Regions from separate parts of the Streptomyces sp. NPDC057287 genome, predicted to be linked through region 2. Evidence: riboswitches for the same ligand, from Rfam matches in the RefSeq annotation. Region 2 holds a riboswitch; each other region holds the start of a gene.
The links. Region 2 has a riboswitch for cyclic di-AMP ahead of ACFUNE_RS22270 (C40 family peptidase). Riboswitches for the same ligand answer to the same signal wherever they lie in the genome.
Positions count from the first base shown of each region.

Region 1 (4,296 bases), on a different contig from region 2:
GCAAGACCCTCATCAGCCGTACCGCACCGCCCGAGGAGCGGGGCGCGGCCCACGCCAACCTGATCGGATATCTGGACGAGCTGATGGGCTCCAAGATCGCCGGTCCGGCGGACGATCTCCTGTCGGGCCTCGGTACGCGCGTCGAGGCGGGGGAGCTGTCCCGGCGCGAGGCGGCCGAGATGGGCGTACTCCTGCTGCTCGCCGGTCACGAGACCACCGCGAACATGATCGCTCTCGGCACCCTCGCCCTCCTCGAGCACCCCGCCCAGCTCGCCCTGCTGCGCGACACCGAGGACCCGAAAGCGGTCGCCGGCGCCGTGGAGGAGCTGCTGCGCTACCTCAACATCACTCACGGGGGCCGCCGTCGTGTGGCGCTGGAGGACATCGAGATCGCCGGTGAGGTCATCCGGGCGGGGGAGGGGATCATCGTGCCCAACGACATCGGCAACCGTGACCCGGAGGTCTTCGCCGACCCCGACCGGCTCGACCTCCGGCGCGACGCGCGACGCCATGTCGCGTTCGGTTTCGGCGTGCACCAGTGCCTCGGCCAGCCGCTGGCCCGCATGGAGCTGCAGGTGGTCTACAGCACCCTCTACCGGCGCATCCCCACCCTGCGTCTGGACACCGGCCTCGACCAGCTGTCGTTCAAGCACGACGGAGCCGTCTACGGCGTCCATGAACTGCCCGTGGCCTGGTGACCCCGCACCCCCGTACCTGCCCGACAGCGACAGCGACACCGACGACGAAGGAGTGCTCATGAAAGTGACCCTCGACCAGGACAAGTGCGTGGCGTCCGGGCAGTGCGTGGTCGCGGCCGACGACGTGTTCGACCAGGACGACGACGGCATCGCGGTGCTGCTCGACCCCGCGCCGCCGTCGGAACGGGCCGACGACGTCCAGCAGGCCGCGGCGGTCTGCCCGGCCCTCGCCATCATGGTCCAGGACTGACGGGGAGGGGCCGGAGGCGGCGGTGGTCCACTGCCGCTCCCGGCCTCCGTCGCCCGTCCTCCTCCCGCCGTGGCCCTGTCCGCTACGGGACGGGGAGGAGCGTGCCCGTGGTGGAGCGGGACTCGATGTCGCGGTGCGCCCGCTCCGCGTCCCGCAGCGGGTAGCGCCCTCCGACACCGGAGGCGTGGCCATCCTGATGTCCACCGGCCGGACCGCCCATCTGGAGGCCGCGCCGGACACGTCGCCGGACCTGCTGCGCGCCACGGGCGCGCCGGCGCTCTCCCCCGAGGTCCGACCGTAGGGGTCTGACGCACGGGCGCGTCTCCGGCCGGGCGCGCCGCGGTCTGCCGGCGGCCCCTCCCGGCCCCGCCCCCCTTCCGGGGCGCCGCCCACCCCTTCCGCTCAGTGCGGACTCCAGCTGAGCTTGCCGCCTCCCACCCACCTGACGGACGCCGGGTCGTCGAGGTCGTGGACCGGGACACCGGCCGCGGCGGCGGCGATCAGGACGTCCGTCATGGCGGTCGCGCTCCCGATCACCTCCCCGTCGATCTCCACGATGCGGAAGGGCGGGTCGCCCGGCTGGACGGGCAGGACGGTGATCCGGGGGGTGGGGGCGTAAGGGCTCTCGGTCATAGGCGGATCGGTTCCACGCCGACGCCCCGGGTACGCCTGCAGACATCATCCGTGAGTCAAATGCCCGTTTTAGAACGTTTTTAGAAATTAATCCCGTAATCCATAAAAGGCCATTTCGTGGGACCTGGCCCCCTTCGCTCGGGCGCAAATCGCCCGAATCGGACTCCGTGACCAGGGTCACCTCCGGCGCCCCGGACGCGGGTGTGCGGCAGTCGGTTCCCTTCTGCGCCAAGAGAAATGAATGACGCGGTGTGGGGTGGATTACATGAATTCCCGTGAATCGATCTTGCGGATGAATTGTGATCACTCCGCCAGGCTTGTTCCTTTCCCTATTTCTCGCCTACGGTCACCATCACTCCGGGCGGAACGCCGAATCCTGCCGCCGTCCGGTTACCCGACCACTTCTCGTACGGCAGGAGCGGGGGACCCAAGTAAGCGCCGATCCGGTTTCCGGAGCGGCTCGGGGTGAAGTCGCATTCACATGCGGCCGGGCATCTCCAGCTCGAACCCGACAGCTCACTTCGCAGGCGACGGAGAGGAATTCAGCATGCCCGAAAACGGTAAGCACCGTCGTTCCAGGACCACTTCGCTCACCCGCGGCATCATCGCCGTGAGCACGGGTGGAGCCGCCCTGGCCCTTCCCCTGATCGGTGCGACCGGCGCCTTCGCCGCCCCGGCCCAGCCCGCCGCCGTGGAAAAGGCCGCAACGTCGACTGCTGTGTCCGGCAAGGGAATTGCCGCGCAGAAGTCCAAGTCCACCACCTATTCCGTCGTCCTGGGTGACACCCTGGCCAAGATCGCTCGCGAGCATTCCGTGAGCGGTGGCTGGAAGGCCCTGTACAAGGACAACGAGAAGGTCGTCGGCGGAAACCCCGACCTCATTCACCCCGGCCTGAAGATCACTATCGGCGCCAAGGGCGGGAACAAGTCCGCGGACAAGGCCGAGAAGGCCGAATCCAAGGCTTCCGACCGTGCCGAGAAGAGCGCCGACCGCGCCGACCGTTCGGAGCGCACGAGCACCTCGCTCGCCGCCGAGGGCGCTCCCGCCGCCGAAGCCGCTCCCGCGGCCGAGCCGGCCTCGTACACGAACGACCTCGACGGCTGGATCAAGGAGTCGCTGGCCGTCATGGCCGAGCACGGCATCCCCGGCACCTACGAGGGCATCCACCGCAACATCATCCGCGAGTCCGCGGGTGACCCGCAGGCCATCAACGACTGGGACATCAACGCGATCAACGGCGTCCCGTCGAAGGGCCTGCTGCAGGTCATCGACCCGACCTTCCAGGCCTACCACGTGCCCGGTACGTCGATGGACAGCTACGACCCGGTCGCCAACATCACGGCCGCGTGCAACTACGCCGCGGACAGGTACGGCTCGATCGACAACGTCTTCGGTGCCTACTGAGTCCTCATGGACGCGGGTCCTCCGACGCACGGGCGTGTGACGGAGGGCCAGAACTGACGGGTGGTACGGGTTCGGCGGAACCCGTACCACCCGTCTTTCGTGTCCGGGGGCCCATGTCGCGTCGCCGCAGCGCAGGCCGGCGCCCCCGCGACAGGCCGGTCGGAGTACGGCTGACTGGTCTCGTACAGGTTCGTCGTCCATACTGCCCGCCGTGGAGCAGCGCATAGATTCGAACGACAAGCCCGAGTTCGCCGCGGGGACAGACCCGGCGTACGTCCCCGGCCTGACGGCCCCTGCCCCCGCGCGGACGGAGGCGGAGGCGGCAGCGGAGAAGGCGGAGCCCGAGGGGGCCCCGGCGGCCGATGTCGCGGACGCTCCCGCCGAGGGGGCGGCCGTGGACGGTCCCACGGCCGCCGGCGCCGCGATCCCGGAGCACGGGGCCGAACCGGTCGACCGGGCCGACCCGGACGGCGAGGACGCCGGAGGCGGGGACGGCCCCGTCTTCGAGGTCAGCGACCGGCGCGGGTCCATCAGGGTGGACGCCGAGGGCGTCCGGTTCCGGCTCGACGACCAGGAGGCGGAGTTCGACTGGTCCGAGATCGGCGCGGTCGAAGTCAAGACCGGCCGTTTCGGACGCCGGTTCACCGTGACGGTGCACCTGTCGAGCCGCCGGTGGTTCAACGCCGAGGTCGAGGCCGGATCCCGGGGCGACCTCAAGGGGTGGACGGCGGAACTCGACGAGGTGCTCGACGCCTACTTCGAAGAGGCCTGACCTCCGCGTCCACGGCCGCACACCGGGCTGCTCGCCGGCCCGGTGTCCGGCATGCCGTGACGGGCTTCAGCCTCCGGCCACCGCGCCGAGCACCACGGACCGCGTCAGATGACGCGGCAGGTCGGGGTCGAGCCCACGGGCCTCCGCGCGGGCGATCGCCAGCCGCTGGACCCGGACCAGATCGGCCAGCGGGTCCAGGCCGCTCTCCACCCAACGGGCCCCGGTCGCCAGCACCTGCTCGCGGAGCCCCTCCGGAGCGGTGCCGAACATCCAGGTCGCCGTCCCGGCCGTGGCGATGCTGATGGGGCCGTGGCGGTATTCCATCGCCGGATACGACTCCGTCCAGGAGAGTGACGCCTCCTTCATCTTCAGCGCCGCCTCGTTCGCCAGCCCGACGGTCCAGCCGCGTCCCAGGAAGCTGAACTGGGTGCATTCCAGGAGCCCTTCGGGAAGCGGCTCCGCCAGTGCGGTCTCCGCGTCCCGTACGGCGTCCTCGGTGTGCAGTCCGAGATGGGCGCGGAACAGGGTCAGCGCGGTG
Region 1 covers NZ_JBHUYV010000020.1:129,831-134,126, reverse strand. Annotated here, with positions in the region: gene ACFUNE_RS31175 (cytochrome P450) at 1-698, shown strand, start outside; gene ACFUNE_RS31170 (ferredoxin) at 757-948, shown strand; gene ACFUNE_RS31165 (hypothetical protein) at 1,351-1,581, opposite strand; cyclic di-AMP (ydaO/yuaA leader) riboswitch at 1,939-2,124, shown strand; gene ACFUNE_RS31160 (transglycosylase SLT domain-containing protein) at 2,129-2,986, shown strand; gene ACFUNE_RS31155 (hypothetical protein) at 3,198-3,758, shown strand; gene ACFUNE_RS31150 (SIS domain-containing protein) at 3,825-4,296, opposite strand, start outside.
Region 1: it holds a riboswitch for cyclic di-AMP, as region 2 does, so the genes downstream of both, ACFUNE_RS31160 (transglycosylase SLT domain-containing protein) here and ACFUNE_RS22270 (C40 family peptidase) in region 2, are expected to answer to the same signal.

Region 2 (4,296 bases):
GATTCCGAGGAAAGGCATCGTCATGTTCCGACCCGCCGCCCGCCACGTCCTGCCCGAGTTCACCGAGCGCACCGCATACGGATCCCGGAGCACGGACCCGTACTCGAAGCTGCTGTCCGAACGGATCGTCTTCCTCGGCACACCGGTCGACGACACCGCGGCGACCGATCTGATCGCACAGTTCATGTACCTGGAGCACGCGGACCCCGACCGGTCCCTCTCCCTCTACATCAACTCGCCGGGCGGCTCCTTCGGCGCGATGACGGCGATCTACGACACCATGCGCTTCCTCGCCTGCGAGGTGGAGACGTTCTGTCTCGGCCAGGCCGGTTCCAGCGCAGCGGTACTGCTCGCGGCCGGCGCTCCGGGACACCGACATGCCCTGCCGGGCGCCCGGGTAGTCATTCAGCAACCCGCCCTGGACGAGCCGGTGCAGGGGCAGCCCTCCGATCTTGAGATCAGGGCCCGTGAGTTGACGCGCGAGCGCGAGCTGCTCACGGACATGCTGGCCCGTCACACGGGTCGCTCCACGAGGGAGATCAGCGCCGACATCGAACGGGACACCATCCTCGACGCCCCGGCCGCCCTGGCGTTCGGACTGGTGGACCACGTCGTGGAGAACCGCACGCCGTCCCAGCCGCCGCATCCCGCGAGGTGAACGCCAGATGCTCCCACCCCAGCTCCCGCCGCTTCCCGCACTGACCCGCGCGGAGGCCGAGTTCATCGACTGCTACCTGGAAGTGCTCGACCAGCTCGGCCGCATCAATCCCGCCCGGAGCAGCGACACGTACGGAGCGCTCCGGGCGGCTCAGGCCCTCGCGTCCCGGGCCACCGCCCTCCGCGACGCGCTCGTACTGATGCACGACCGGGGTGAGTCACAGATCCACGCGGACACCCTGGCCAGGGCGCTGCGACTGCTGGACGGCGAGCGCCGCGCGGGGCGCGTCGCCGTGCCTCCCGCCTCGACGGGCTGAGCGGTCCAGCCGTCCGGCTCGGCAAGGGACCGCTCCTTCGGCGCTCCTTTCCGACACGCCCGGCGGGCCGATGAGTTTTTCTCGCTCGTTCGGCGTAGAAGCTCCCCCGCCCGAGGGACAGCCCAACTTGCGCAACGGACGCGGACGCTGAACGGAATGCATCGTTCCGCTGCTGGTACGCGGCTGGTCGGACCCGGCCGTCACGGCTCGCGGCCGGGTGCGTCCACCCGATCGGATCAGTCGTGACGACTCTCACATATCGCTACTTCAACCAGGAAATCCGGCAGTGCGTGCGTAAAGATCCCTGGGACGACAAGCCCCCGCCACCGCGGCGGGGCGGTCCGGGCGGACGCCGAGTCCTGCCGCTGTCCGGATGCCTGGTCGACAGAAGTGGATCGGCAGGAGTGGAGGACCCGAGCACAACGGGCCGACCGGAGATCCGGGCGGCCCTCGGGGTGAAGCCGCTTCGCGCGGCCGGGCAACTTCGCCAGCCCGAACCCGACAGGTCATCCTTCACAGGCGGCTGACGAAGGGTTGCGCATGACTGCGCAGGTTCATGTCCCGTCTCTGTTCGCCCGGGTCGGCACGGCCTCGGCTCTGACATTCGCCGTAGGCACCACCGTGCTGGCCCCCGGTTTCGTGAGCGACGCCGAGGCCGCCACCCGATCGGCGACGGCACTCAAGGTCGCCGCTTCGAAGAAGGGGGCGCCCTACAGATGGGGTGCCACAGGCCCTCACCGGTTCGACTGCTCCGGCCTCACGCTCTACTCGTTCAAGAAAGCGGGCAAGAAACTACCCCGCACGGCCCAGCAGCAGTACAACAAGACCCGCCATATCTCCAGGTCGCAGCGGAAACGCGGCGACCTGGTCTTTTTCCACGCGGGCCGCAGTGTGTACCACGTCGGCATCTACGCCGGCAGCGGGAAGATCTGGCACTCACCGAAGACCGGGGCCGTGGTCCGGCTGGAGAAGATCTGGTCCGGCAGCGTCTGGTACGGGAGGGTCCGCTGACCCTCCCTCCCGCCAGGTTCAGCGCAGCAGGGGCCCTGCCACCAGCACGAGTCCCAGTGCGGTGAGCGCCGTGCCGCTGCCGCCCTCGATCGCACGGGCGGCACGCGGCCGGCGCAGCCACCGGCCCAGGCGGTCCACCAGGAGGGCCACGGCCGGGAACCAGACGAGCGCGAGCAGCACGACCACCGAAGCGAGCAGCAGGGTTCTGGGCAAGGGCGGCTGTCCGTCGGGAACGAACTGGGGCAGCAGGCTCAGGAAGAGGACGGGCGCCTTCGGGTTCAGGGCGTTGGTCAGGAAGCCCTGGCGCAGCGAACGCCGGAGCCCCGGCCGCGCTCCGCCCCCGTCCTCCACTTCGGCACCCGGGCCGGCGGCGGCCCGCCGCCGCATCGCGAACAGGCCGCTGAGGCCCAGGTAGAGCACGTACGCGCCGCCGAGCAGCTGAACGGTACGGAAGAGGACGGGCATCGTCACGAGCACGGCGGCGAGTCCGGCGACGGCCAGGGCGGTGTGCACCACGAGTCCTCCGGCGACTCCGACCGCGGTGGCCAGCCCGGACCGGCGGGATACGAGCGCGTTGCGTACGACCACGGTGAAGTCGGCGCCGGGCAGCGCCACCATTCCCGCGGCCACGGCGACGAAGGCGAGCAGTTGTGCGTCCATGGGGTACACCCTGACCGCACGAGCCCTTTAGCGTGTACTTGCAATCTTCTTGGTCTGCCAAAAGGAACGCTTAATGTACGACCCGACACGGCTGGCCGCACTGGTGGCGGTGGCCGAGGCAGGCTCCATCACGCGGGCCGCCGCCCGGCTCGGTTACACCGCGCCCGCACTCTCGCAGCAGCTGGCCAAGCTCGAACGGGAAGCGGGGGCAGCTCTCCTCGTCCGTCACCACCGGGGGGCGCGGCTGACGGCCGCCGGTGAGCTGCTGGCGGGGCGGGCGCGCCGTGTTCTGGACGAGATGGACCAGGCACGGCACGAGCTGGCCCGGCTCGCGGGGCTGTCGGGCGGCCGGTTGCGGGTCGGCACGTTCGTGACGGCCGGGATCCACCTGCTTCCGCCGGTGCTCACCGCGTTCCGACGCGCCCACCCCGACGTGGAGCTGACCGTCACCGACTACGAGCCTCCCGCAGGGGTCGCCGCCGTGGCGGCGGGTGACGTGGACCTGGCGCTGACGCATGCGTACGAGCCGGCGGCAGCCGCGCCGATGCCGGCGGGGCTGTCCGCCGAGCCACTGCTCGTCGAGGAGCTGGTGCTGGTCACCGCGCCCGGGCAGATGCTGTCCGAGGGCAGCGGGCCGCTGCCCGTCGCCGAACTGGCGGGCCGCCCGCTGATCAGCAGCGCGCCGGAGCACCCGCCGCGGCGCGGGGTGGAGCGTGCGCTGGCAGAAGCGGGGGCCACCCCCGCCGTGGTGTGCGAGTCACCCGGCTACGCCCTGGTGTGCGCCCTGGTCAGCGCGGGCCTCGGCGTGGCGGTGGTGCCGGAGATGGTGGCAGCGATGTCGCCGGCCCCGCTGGCGGTGCGGCGCCTGGAGCCGGCCGCTTTCCGGCGGACGATCTCCGTGGTGCACCGGGGGGACAGGAACACCCCGGCGGCGCAGACGCTGATGGCGCTGATGCGCAGCGGCTTCGGGCGGGCCTCTGCTCCGTAGGGACCTCGCCGGGCAGCATCAGGCCTGTGCGGGAACCGGCCAGGGAAGCGCGATCGACACGGTCTTGCCCCCGTCCGGGGTGGGGCTGACGCCGAGGCGGCCGCCGTACTCCTTCGCGAGCGCCCGGATGATCACCATGCCCCGGCCGTTGTCCTGCCGGACGGCGGCGGGAAGCCGCTGGGGCCAGCGCGGGTGGCTGTCCGTCACCCCGAGGAAGAACTCCACGTCCCGGTCGAGGCGGAGGTCGACGGTGAAGGTGGGCGACAGGCCGAAGGTGTGCTGGACGGCGTTGGTCGCGAGCTCCGAGACGATCAGCCGGATGGTGTCGGCCGTGTCGCCGCCCTCGGCCAGGCCCCATTCGGTGGTTACGCGGGCCACGAATCTGCGGGCCGCGGAGACCGAGGCCGGATCGCTCGGCAGAGTGACGGTTGCTTCCTGATGGTCTGCCATGGCGACGCCGTCCCTTTCCCGCCCTGACCGGCCCACGGCCGGCCTGGATTGTGCTTCGCGCCAGACTGCCACCGATGCCGCCCTCCATGACGGCGATCCACCAAGATATGCATATATCTATCGCTCATTACGGTGAACTCCGCCCCCCGACCCGCATACCGGCGCAACACTGGCCCCTTTCCGAGCCGGACCCGCCTGGGCGGCTCTCCGTAC
Region 2 covers NZ_JBHUYV010000011.1:133,967-138,262, reverse strand. Annotated here, with positions in the region: gene ACFUNE_RS22280 (ATP-dependent Clp protease proteolytic subunit) at 23-658, shown strand; gene ACFUNE_RS22275 (hypothetical protein) at 666-974, shown strand; cyclic di-AMP (ydaO/yuaA leader) riboswitch at 1,339-1,511, shown strand; gene ACFUNE_RS22270 (C40 family peptidase) at 1,515-1,985, shown strand; gene ACFUNE_RS22265 (LysE family translocator) at 2,004-2,645, opposite strand; gene ACFUNE_RS22260 (LysR family transcriptional regulator) at 2,719-3,633, shown strand; gene ACFUNE_RS22255 (ATP-binding protein) at 3,652-4,083, opposite strand.

Region 3 (4,296 bases), on a different contig from region 2:
GCGGGGAAGGGCTGACCTCCGCCGCGTTCACGCGTCCTCGACGAGCCGCTCACGCAGCTGCGCGCGGGTCTCGGGGCTGATCTTCAGTCCTTCGAGGAAGTAGCGGTCCGTGCTGCCCCAGACCTCCTCGATGGTGGCGAACGCCGCGGCGAGGTAGTCGGCGCGTGCGCCGAAGAGGGGATTGAGCAGCTCCATCACCTCTTCGGACATTCCCACCGGGGAGGAGTCGCTGCGCTTCACCTTGTAGCGGCGGTGCGCGTCGTTCGACTTCAGGTAGTCGGCCTCGATGGCCTCCTTCTCGACGCCGACCGCAAGAAGGGAGACCGCGACGGACAGGCCCGCCCGGTCCTTGCCCGCCGCGCAGTGCATCAGCGCGGGCACGCTGTCCTGGGCGAGGGCGTGCAGCACGCGGCTGTGTTCGGCGGTGCGGTCCTTGATGATCGAGCGGTACGAGGCGATCATGCGGTCCGTCCCCTTGTCGCCGGCAAGGATCGAGCGCAGCTGCTGGATGTTCCCGTCGCGCACCAGCCGCCAGAACTCCGCGCCGTCGGCCGGATCGGAGAGAGGAATGCTGACATTCCGGACGCCGGGCAACTCCACGTCGAGCCCGTCGAGCTTGTGGTCGGCCGCGTTGCGGAAGTCGAAGACCGTGTGCAGGCCGAGCCCGGAGAGGAACGCGGTGTCCGCCTCCGTGGCATGGGCGAGATGGCCGCTGCGATAGAGGCGCCCGTAGCGCACGGTGCGGCCGTCCGTGGTCGGAAGCCCGCCGACGTCGCGGAAGTTGCGGACGCCGGTCAGGCCGACGTCCGTCGGCTCCGGGCCGGCCGGGGGGACCTCTGGCAGCTGCGTCACAAGGGCTCCTGGAGTGTCGGGCGTCGGCGCCGCTCGCCGACGGGGGCACGCCCGCGACGATACGACATGGCTGCATCAGGCAACCGTCTCGGTCGCCGCCCCACGGGGCGGTGGGCATGACATGTCCGTATTGGTGCATTTAGCGGAACATGCCCCGCTTGTACGGGAGATGGGGTGAGGCGGGTGAGCGGGATCATATACGTGACGGTGCGTGGTGAAGATTCCGACAGGCATTCCGGACGCCACGCGGAAAGCGAAGATCCGTAATCCACGGAGTGTGACGGGAATTCGGGCCCGGAAATGAAGCGTCGATTCCGGTCCGCAATCCGAGGCTTGTTCGCGGCGTCCCGGTGCGCTTACGGTCACGGTCAATCCGGACGGAACGCCTAATCCTGCCGCCGCCCGGAATCCGCACCGACTCACGTGTGGCAGGAGCGGGGGAACCAGGTAGGCCGCCGGCCGGAGGGATCCGGTACGGCTTGGGGTCAAGACGCGCACCGCGCGGCCGGGCATCTCCAGTCCGAACCCGACAGCTCACCTCGCAGGCGCCGGAGAGGAATTTCCCCATGCCCGCAAAAGGCAAGCACCGTCGTACGAAGACCGGCCCGATCTCCCGAGGCGTCCTTGCCGCAGGGACCGGCGGCGCCGTCCTCGCCCTCCCGCTGATCGGCGCCACCGGCGCCCACGCTGCCGAGCAGGCCGCTCCGGCCGCCAAGTCGGCTGCCGCTCACAGTGCGCCCGCATCCGCGGCCAAGAGCTCCGCGAAGACCTACACCGTGGTCTCCGGCGACTACCTCGCGAAGATCGCGGCCGACCAGAAGGTCAAGGGCGGCTGGCAGAAGCTGTACAAGGACAACCGCGACGTCGTCGGCGAGAACCCGAGGCTGATCGTCCCGGGCATGAAGCTCACGCTCGGCGCCAAGGCATCCGGCTCCGCCGAGGCCGCGCCCTCCAAGGCCGCGCCGAAGGCCAAGGCCGCCGCTCCGGCCGAGCAGGCGGCAGCGAAGACCGCCGACTCCGCCGCCTCGGAGAGCAACGGCTCCGGCTGGGCCACCCCGGTCGAGAACCCCAACGTCACCACCCAGTACCGCGCCGCCGGCGCCAGCTGGTCCAGCGGCTACCACACCGGCTCGGACTTCCAGGCGGCCTCGGGCACCAGCGTCCGGGCCATCGGCCAGGGCACCGTGGTCTCCGCCGGCTGGAGCGGCTCGTACGGCAACGAGGTCGTCATCCAGCACAGCGACGGCATGTACTCCCAGTACGCGCACCTGTCCTCGCTGGAGGTCTCGGCCGGTCAGACCGTCACCGGAGGCCAGCAGATCGGCCTCTCCGGCTCCACCGGCAACTCCACCGGCCCGCACCTCCACTTCGAGGTCCGGACCGGCCCGAGCTACGGCTCGGACGTCGACCCGATCGCCTACCTGCGTTCGCACGGCGTCTCCATCTGAGACGCGCCACCTGAGGGTGGAGGAGAGGGGCGGGGCGCCGACGCGCCCCGCCCCTCTCCTTATTCCGGCTTTACCAAAAACTGACCGGGTGGTCTTTCTCACCACCCGTCAACCCCTTATTACGGTCGCGTAGGTCACAATCGAAGGTGCAGGATAGGCCCTTGTGGCAGACGATTCGAGAAACAAACAACGAGGCATCATCGGGTCGTACGCAGCGATTGGCGACAGCTTCACCGAGGGCGTCGGAGACCCCGGCCCTGGCGGGACGCTCGTCGGCTGGGCGGACCGGTTCGCGGTCCTCCTCGCCGACCAGCTCCCGGTCCCCGATGCGGTGGTCGGCCCCGTGGACGACCCGCACGGGAACTTCCGGTACGCCAATCTCGCCGTACGCGGACGCCTCCTCGACCAGATAGTCGAGGAACAGGTCCCCCGGGCCAAGGAGCTGGCACCTGATCTGGTGAGCTTCTGCGCCGGCGGCAACGACATCCTCCGTCCCGGTTCCGACCCGGACGACGTGGCGGAACGCTTCGAGCGTGCGGTCGCCGAGCTGACGCAGTCCGTCGGCACCGTCATGGTCACCACCGGCTTCGACACCCGGGGCATCCCGGTGCTCAAGCACCTGCGGGGCAAGATCGCCATGTTCACCGCGCACGTCCGGTCCATCGCCGACCGCTACGACTGCCCGGTCCTGGACCTGTGGTCCCTTCGGTCCGTGCAGGACCGGCGGGCGTGGGACAGCGACCGGCTGCACCTGTCGGCCGAGGGACACACCCTGGTCGCGCTGCGCGCCGCCCAGGTCCTCGGACTCGACGGGCCGGCCGACCCGGACCAGGTGTGGCCTCCGCAGATCCACCGGGGGGCCTTCGAGGTGCGCCGTGACGACATCCAGTGGGCGCGTGAGTACCTCGTCCCGTGGATCGGGCGGCGGCTGCGCGGGGAATCCTCCGGAGACCACGTCGAGGCCAAGCGCCCCGACCTGCTGCCTCTCTGACGCGCCGTCACCGGTGGTGGTCGACGACTGACGGAGGGGAGCGGACGCCGGGCGGGGGCCGATGGGCACGAGCCGATGGGCGACGGGCCCCCGTACGGCCCGCGACGGGCTCACTCAGCCGGTCAGTACCTCGTGGTCGATGCCGAGTTCGCGGGCGAGCGCTTCTTCGGTCCACAGCAACATGGTGGCCCGGGAGAGCGGACCCGCGTACGACGTCATCTGGACGGCCAGGCCGTCCAGGAGGGCGGTCAGCCGCCAGGCCACGGACATCGGGTCCTCGCAGTGGAACTCACCCGCCGCGGCGCCCTCCTCGATGACCTCGGCCAGCTCGGCCTTCCACTGCTGGTCGAGATCACCGGCCACTTCCCGCAGCACGGGGTCACGCAGGGACGACGCCCAGCCCTCGATCCACAGCCGCCAGCCCTTGGCCTGGCCGGTCGGCGCGTACCAGCGGACGGCGGCACGGAGCCGCCGGACGGCGCTGGTGCGGCGGGTCAGCAGCTTGCGCAGGTGGGCGAGATCGGCCTCCGCCGCATACGCGAACGCGGCGGCCACCAGCTTCTCCTTCGACGAGAAGTGGTAGAGCACCAGTGCGTTGCTCACCCCGAGAACAGCGGCCACATCGGCGATCCGGACGGAGGACACACCCCGGACCTCGATCTGTTCGACGGCAGCGCGCAGCAACTCCTCACGACGCTCCGCCACGCTCAGCCGCACTCTCGCCACGGCGTCACCCTAACCAACGCACCGGCCCGGGGGCCGCCCCGGTGCCTGACGGCCTACCGGTACCAGCCGAAGCGCTCCGCCATCACCGGCAGCCGGTCCGCGGCGAGCGCGTGCGCGGCCGCCCGTGGAGTGCAGCCGTCCGCCGCCGCCCGGTCCAGTACGCGGTCGACGAGGGTGCGCATGGAGTGGCGGATGTGTCCGAACGCCTCCTCGGCATCGGCCCCGATGTCCCCGAACAGCGTCCACCACCACCAGGCGTTCGTGCCGGAGTTGGCGACC
Region 3 covers NZ_JBHUYV010000017.1:133,204-137,499, forward strand. Annotated here, with positions in the region: gene ACFUNE_RS28780 (DUF6126 family protein) at 1-15, shown strand, start outside; gene ACFUNE_RS28785 (tyrosine-protein phosphatase) at 28-852, opposite strand; cyclic di-AMP (ydaO/yuaA leader) riboswitch at 1,255-1,415, shown strand; gene ACFUNE_RS28790 (peptidoglycan DD-metalloendopeptidase family protein) at 1,419-2,300, shown strand; gene ACFUNE_RS28795 (SGNH/GDSL hydrolase family protein) at 2,464-3,291, shown strand; gene ACFUNE_RS28800 (TetR/AcrR family transcriptional regulator) at 3,406-4,017, opposite strand; gene ACFUNE_RS28805 (Glu/Leu/Phe/Val dehydrogenase dimerization domain-containing protein) at 4,071-4,296, opposite strand, start outside.
Region 3: it holds a riboswitch for cyclic di-AMP, as region 2 does, so the genes downstream of both, ACFUNE_RS28790 (peptidoglycan DD-metalloendopeptidase family protein) here and ACFUNE_RS22270 (C40 family peptidase) in region 2, are expected to answer to the same signal.

Region 4 (4,296 bases), on a different contig from region 2:
GCGCGAGGTCGTCGAGGAGGAGGTCCCCGCGCGTGCGCTGATGGCCGCCTACCGGCTGCCGCACGACGGCACGCGGGCGTGCGACGCCGCGGACCTCGCCCTGACCGTGCTCGGCGGCGGCGAGTCGTCCCGCCTGCACAACCGGCTGGTCCGCCGCGACCGTACGGCGGTGGCCGCCGGCTTCGGGCTGCTGAGGCTGGCCGGCGCGCCCTCCCTGGGCTGGCTGGACGTCAAGACGTCCGGTGGTGTCGAGGTGCCGCAGATCGAGGCGGCGGTCGACGAGGAGCTGGCCCGCTTCGCCGAGGAGGGTCCCACTCCGGAGGAAATGGAACGCGCTCAGGCGCAGTTGGAGCGCGAGTGGCTGGACCGGCTCGGCACGGTCGCCGGCCGCGCCGACGAACTGTGCCGGTACGCCGTCCTGTTCGGTGACCCGCAGCTCGCGCTGACCGCGGTGGGCCGCGTGCTCGACGTGACGGCGGACGAGGTCAGGGAGGCCGCCCGGGCCGCCCTGCGACCCGACAACCGTGCGGTCCTGGTCTACGAGCCGGTCGAACCGGCCGACGAGACGGACGGCACCGACGCGCACGAGGGGGCAGACAAGTGACCGACGCCGCCGTGACTGGAGTAGCGATGCAGTACCACCCGCAGCCGACCGCCGGCGAGGCCAGGCCCTGGGCCTTCCCCGCGCCCGAGCGTGGCGCCCTGCCCAACGGGCTGACCGTGCTGCGCTGCCACCGCCCCGGCCAGCAGGTCGTCGCCGTGGAGATCTTCCTCGACGCGCCGCTCGACGCCGAGCCCGAGGGGCTGGACGGCGTGGCGACGATCATGTCGCGCGCCCTGTCCGAGGGCACGGACAAGCGCTCCGCCGAGGAGTTCGCCGCGGAGCTGGAGCGCTGCGGCGCCACGCTGGACGCCCACGCGGACCACCCCGGGGTCCGCGTCTCCCTGGAGGTCCCGGTCTCCCGGCTGTCCAAGGCCCTCGGCCTGGTCGCCGAGGCCCTGCGGGCCCCGGCCTTTACGGAGAGCGAGGTCGAGCGCCTGGTCGTCAACCGCCTCGACGAGATCCCGCACGAGCAGGCCAACCCCGCCCGCCGGGCCGCCAAGCAGCTGTCCAGGGAGCTCTTCCCCGCCACGGCCCGGATGTCGCGTCCGCGCCAGGGCACCGAGGAGACGGTCCGGCGGATCGACGCCGCGGCCGTGCGCGCCTTCTACGACGCCCACGTCCGGCCGTCCACGGCGACGGCGGTCGTCGTCGGCGACCTCACCGAGGTGGATCTGGACGCGCTGCTCGCCGAGACCGTCGGCGACTGGTCGGGCAATGCGGGCCAGGCCCGCCCGGTGCCCCCGATCACCGCGGACGACACCGGCCGTGTGGTCATCGTGGACCGTCCCGGAGCCGTGCAGACACAGCTGCTGATCGGCCGCATCGGCGCGGACCGGCACGACAGCGTGTGGCCCGCCCAGGTCCTCGGCACCTACTGCCTGGGAGGCACGCTCACCTCGCGGCTGGACCGCGTGCTGCGCGAGGAGAAGGGCTACACCTACGGCGTCCGGGCCTTCGGACAGGTGCTGCGCTCGACTGCGCCCGGTTCCTCGTCCGGGGCGACCGGTGCCGCCATGCTCGCCATCAGCGGCTCCGTCGACACGGAATCCACGGGGCCCGCGCTCGACGACCTCTGGAAGGTCCTGCGCACCCTGGCGGCAGAAGGGCTCACCGACGCGGAGCGTGAGACCGCCGTGCAGAACCTCGTGGGCGTCGCCCCGCTGAAGTACGAGACGGCGGCCTCGGTGGCGGGCACTCTCGCCGACCAGGTGGAGCAGCACCTGCCGGACGACTACCAGGCCGAGCTGTACGCGCGCCTGGCCGGGACCGGCACGGTCGAGGCGACCGCCGCAGTGGTCAACGCGTTCCCGGTGGACCGGCTGGTCACCGTCCTGGTCGGGGACGCCTCGCAGATCGCGGAGCCCGTCCGGGCGCTCGGCATCGGAGAGGTGTCGGTCGTCTCCGGCTGACATGACGGGACATCAGGGGCCCCGGCGGGCAATCCCGCCGGGGTTCTGTCATTTGTCCGTATAGTCGCAAAAGTTTCTGTTCATCCTGTGGGATGTACGACAAAAGCCCCGTTCCGTTTGGTGAGGGGAAGCGGCTCGCTCTAGCGTCGGCCCGGCTGTCCGTCAGACGAATGCCGCATCCGTGGCGCCGGGCAGCCATCGCCGAGTCCCCGTCAGGCGCGAGCCTGGGGAGCCGGGGACCCACGCAGTCCCTGGGGTGAATCGGATCCCTGTACCTCGCACGAGTCTCCAGGGGCCCGTAGGAGACCTTCCTGCTCCGAACCCGTCAGCTAACCCGGTAGGCGAGAAGGAAGGAAAGGACCAGCCCCTCCATGGCGTTCATCCGTGCCACCGGGAAGCACCGTGCCCCGAGCCGCCTGACGCGCAAGAGCGCCGAGGTCGCCGGCATCGCGGCCCTGGCCACCGCCGGTGTCATCGGCGCCACCGCGTCCCCCGCCCTCGCCGCGGAATCCGAGACCCCCGCCTCCTCCTCCACCGGTCTGACGCAGACCGTCGCCCTCGACACCACGCTTGCCGCCCAGATCGACGCCCAGGCGAAGGCCCAGGCGCACCAGGCCGAGGTCGAGGCCAAGGCGAAGGCCGCCGCGAAGGCCAAGGCCGAGGCGAAGCGCAAGGCCGAAGCCCGCGCCAAGGAGGTCCGCGAGGAGAAGGCGCGTGCCGCCCGCGCCGCCGAGCGCGCCCGGCTGAACGCCTTCCACCTCCCGGTCGCCGGCTCGCACGTGACCACGGGCTACCAGTCCGGCGGCGCGCTCTGGTCCTCCGGTACCCACTCCGGAGTGGACTTCCAGGCGGCGTCCGGCACCTCCGTCGTCGCGGTCGGCGCCGGCACCGTCGTCGAAGCGGGCTGGGGCGGCGCGTACGGCAACAACATCGTGCTCAAGATGAAGGACGGCACGTACACCCAGTACGGCCACCTGTCCTCGATCGGTGTCTCCGTCGGCCAGAGCATCGGATCGGGCGAGCAGATCGGCATCTCCGGTTCGACCGGCAACTCCACCGGGCCGCACCTGCACTTCGAGGCCCGGACCACCCCCGAGTACGGATCGGACATGGACCCCGTCGCCTACCTCCGTGCCCACGGCGTCCAGGTCTGACCCCACCCCCGCACGGCACCGCTCCGACGAAGGCCCCGGCATGTGCCGGGGCCTTCGCCGTGCGTCCGGGGAGGTGTGTGCCGAAGCCCCCGAAGAACTGCTCCCTGGCCAAAAGATATCCATGGATTCCACCCTGCCATCGGAAATTCCCGCAGGTTGCAATAGAGTCGCAGAACAGGCGTCGATCAGCCGCGTTTCGCGGGGATTAAGGCGGAGGTTCGGACATGCGCATTCCCGCGCATTCGGTATGCACGGCAATCCGTGACGACATCGTCTCCGGTGTCTTCGAGCGCGGCAGCCGCCTCACCGAGGAGGTGCTCGCGCGTCGCTACGGCGTCTCCCGCGTCCCCGTACGCGAGGCGCTGCGCACCCTGGAGTCCGAGGGGTTCGTCGTCACCCGCCGGCACGCCGGCGCCTGCGTCGCCGAGCCCACGGAGCAGGAGGCCGCCGACCTCCTGGAGATCCGGATGCTCCTGGAGCCCCTGGGAGCCGCACGGGCGGCCCAGCGTCGTACCGACGCGCACCTCAAGGTGCTCCGAGGCCTGGTCAGGCTGGGGCAGGAGCGGGTCCGCCGGGGGGAGGGGGAGGATCTGCGCTCCCTGGGCGGCTGGTTCCACGAGACGCTGGCGCAGGCATCAGGCAGTCCGGCGCTCATCGCGTTGCTCACCCAGCTCCGGCACAAGATCACCTGGATGTACGCCGTCGAACAGCCGGCTCGCCCCGCGGACTCCTGGGCGGAGCACGGCGCTCTCGTCGACGCCGTGGCGCGCCGCGACGGGGAACGCGCCAGGATGCTCGCCGCCCAGCACGCGGAGCGGGCCACTGCGGCACATCGGCTGCGTCGCCCGGACCGCACCGGGCACACGGCGGCCGCGGCCCGCGTGAGGACTTCGCAACACCCCGTAAACATCGCGGGCGTCCGTCATTAACAATTGCGCCGTATACAAAGAGTGGTAATTACCGGAGGGCTTTCTTTTTGCTGCCCTGATCCCGAATTCCGGTGCTTGCCCGCTCTTGCTCCTGAAACAGAAGAGCCGCGGCTCCCGGGTAGGGGTGCCGCGGCTTTCCCGCAGAAAAGGATCCGGATCGGGAACGGCCCGGATCAGACGGTCTCCGGGAGCTCCTCGAG
Region 4 covers NZ_JBHUYV010000015.1:111,095-115,390, forward strand. Annotated here, with positions in the region: gene ACFUNE_RS26875 (M16 family metallopeptidase) at 1-604, shown strand, start outside; gene ACFUNE_RS26880 (M16 family metallopeptidase) at 631-2,013, shown strand; cyclic di-AMP (ydaO/yuaA leader) riboswitch at 2,203-2,372, shown strand; gene ACFUNE_RS26885 (M23 family metallopeptidase) at 2,385-3,167, shown strand; gene ACFUNE_RS26890 (GntR family transcriptional regulator) at 3,392-4,096, shown strand; gene ACFUNE_RS26895 (HPr family phosphocarrier protein) at 4,270-4,296, opposite strand, start outside.
Region 4: it holds a riboswitch for cyclic di-AMP, as region 2 does, so the genes downstream of both, ACFUNE_RS26885 (M23 family metallopeptidase) here and ACFUNE_RS22270 (C40 family peptidase) in region 2, are expected to answer to the same signal.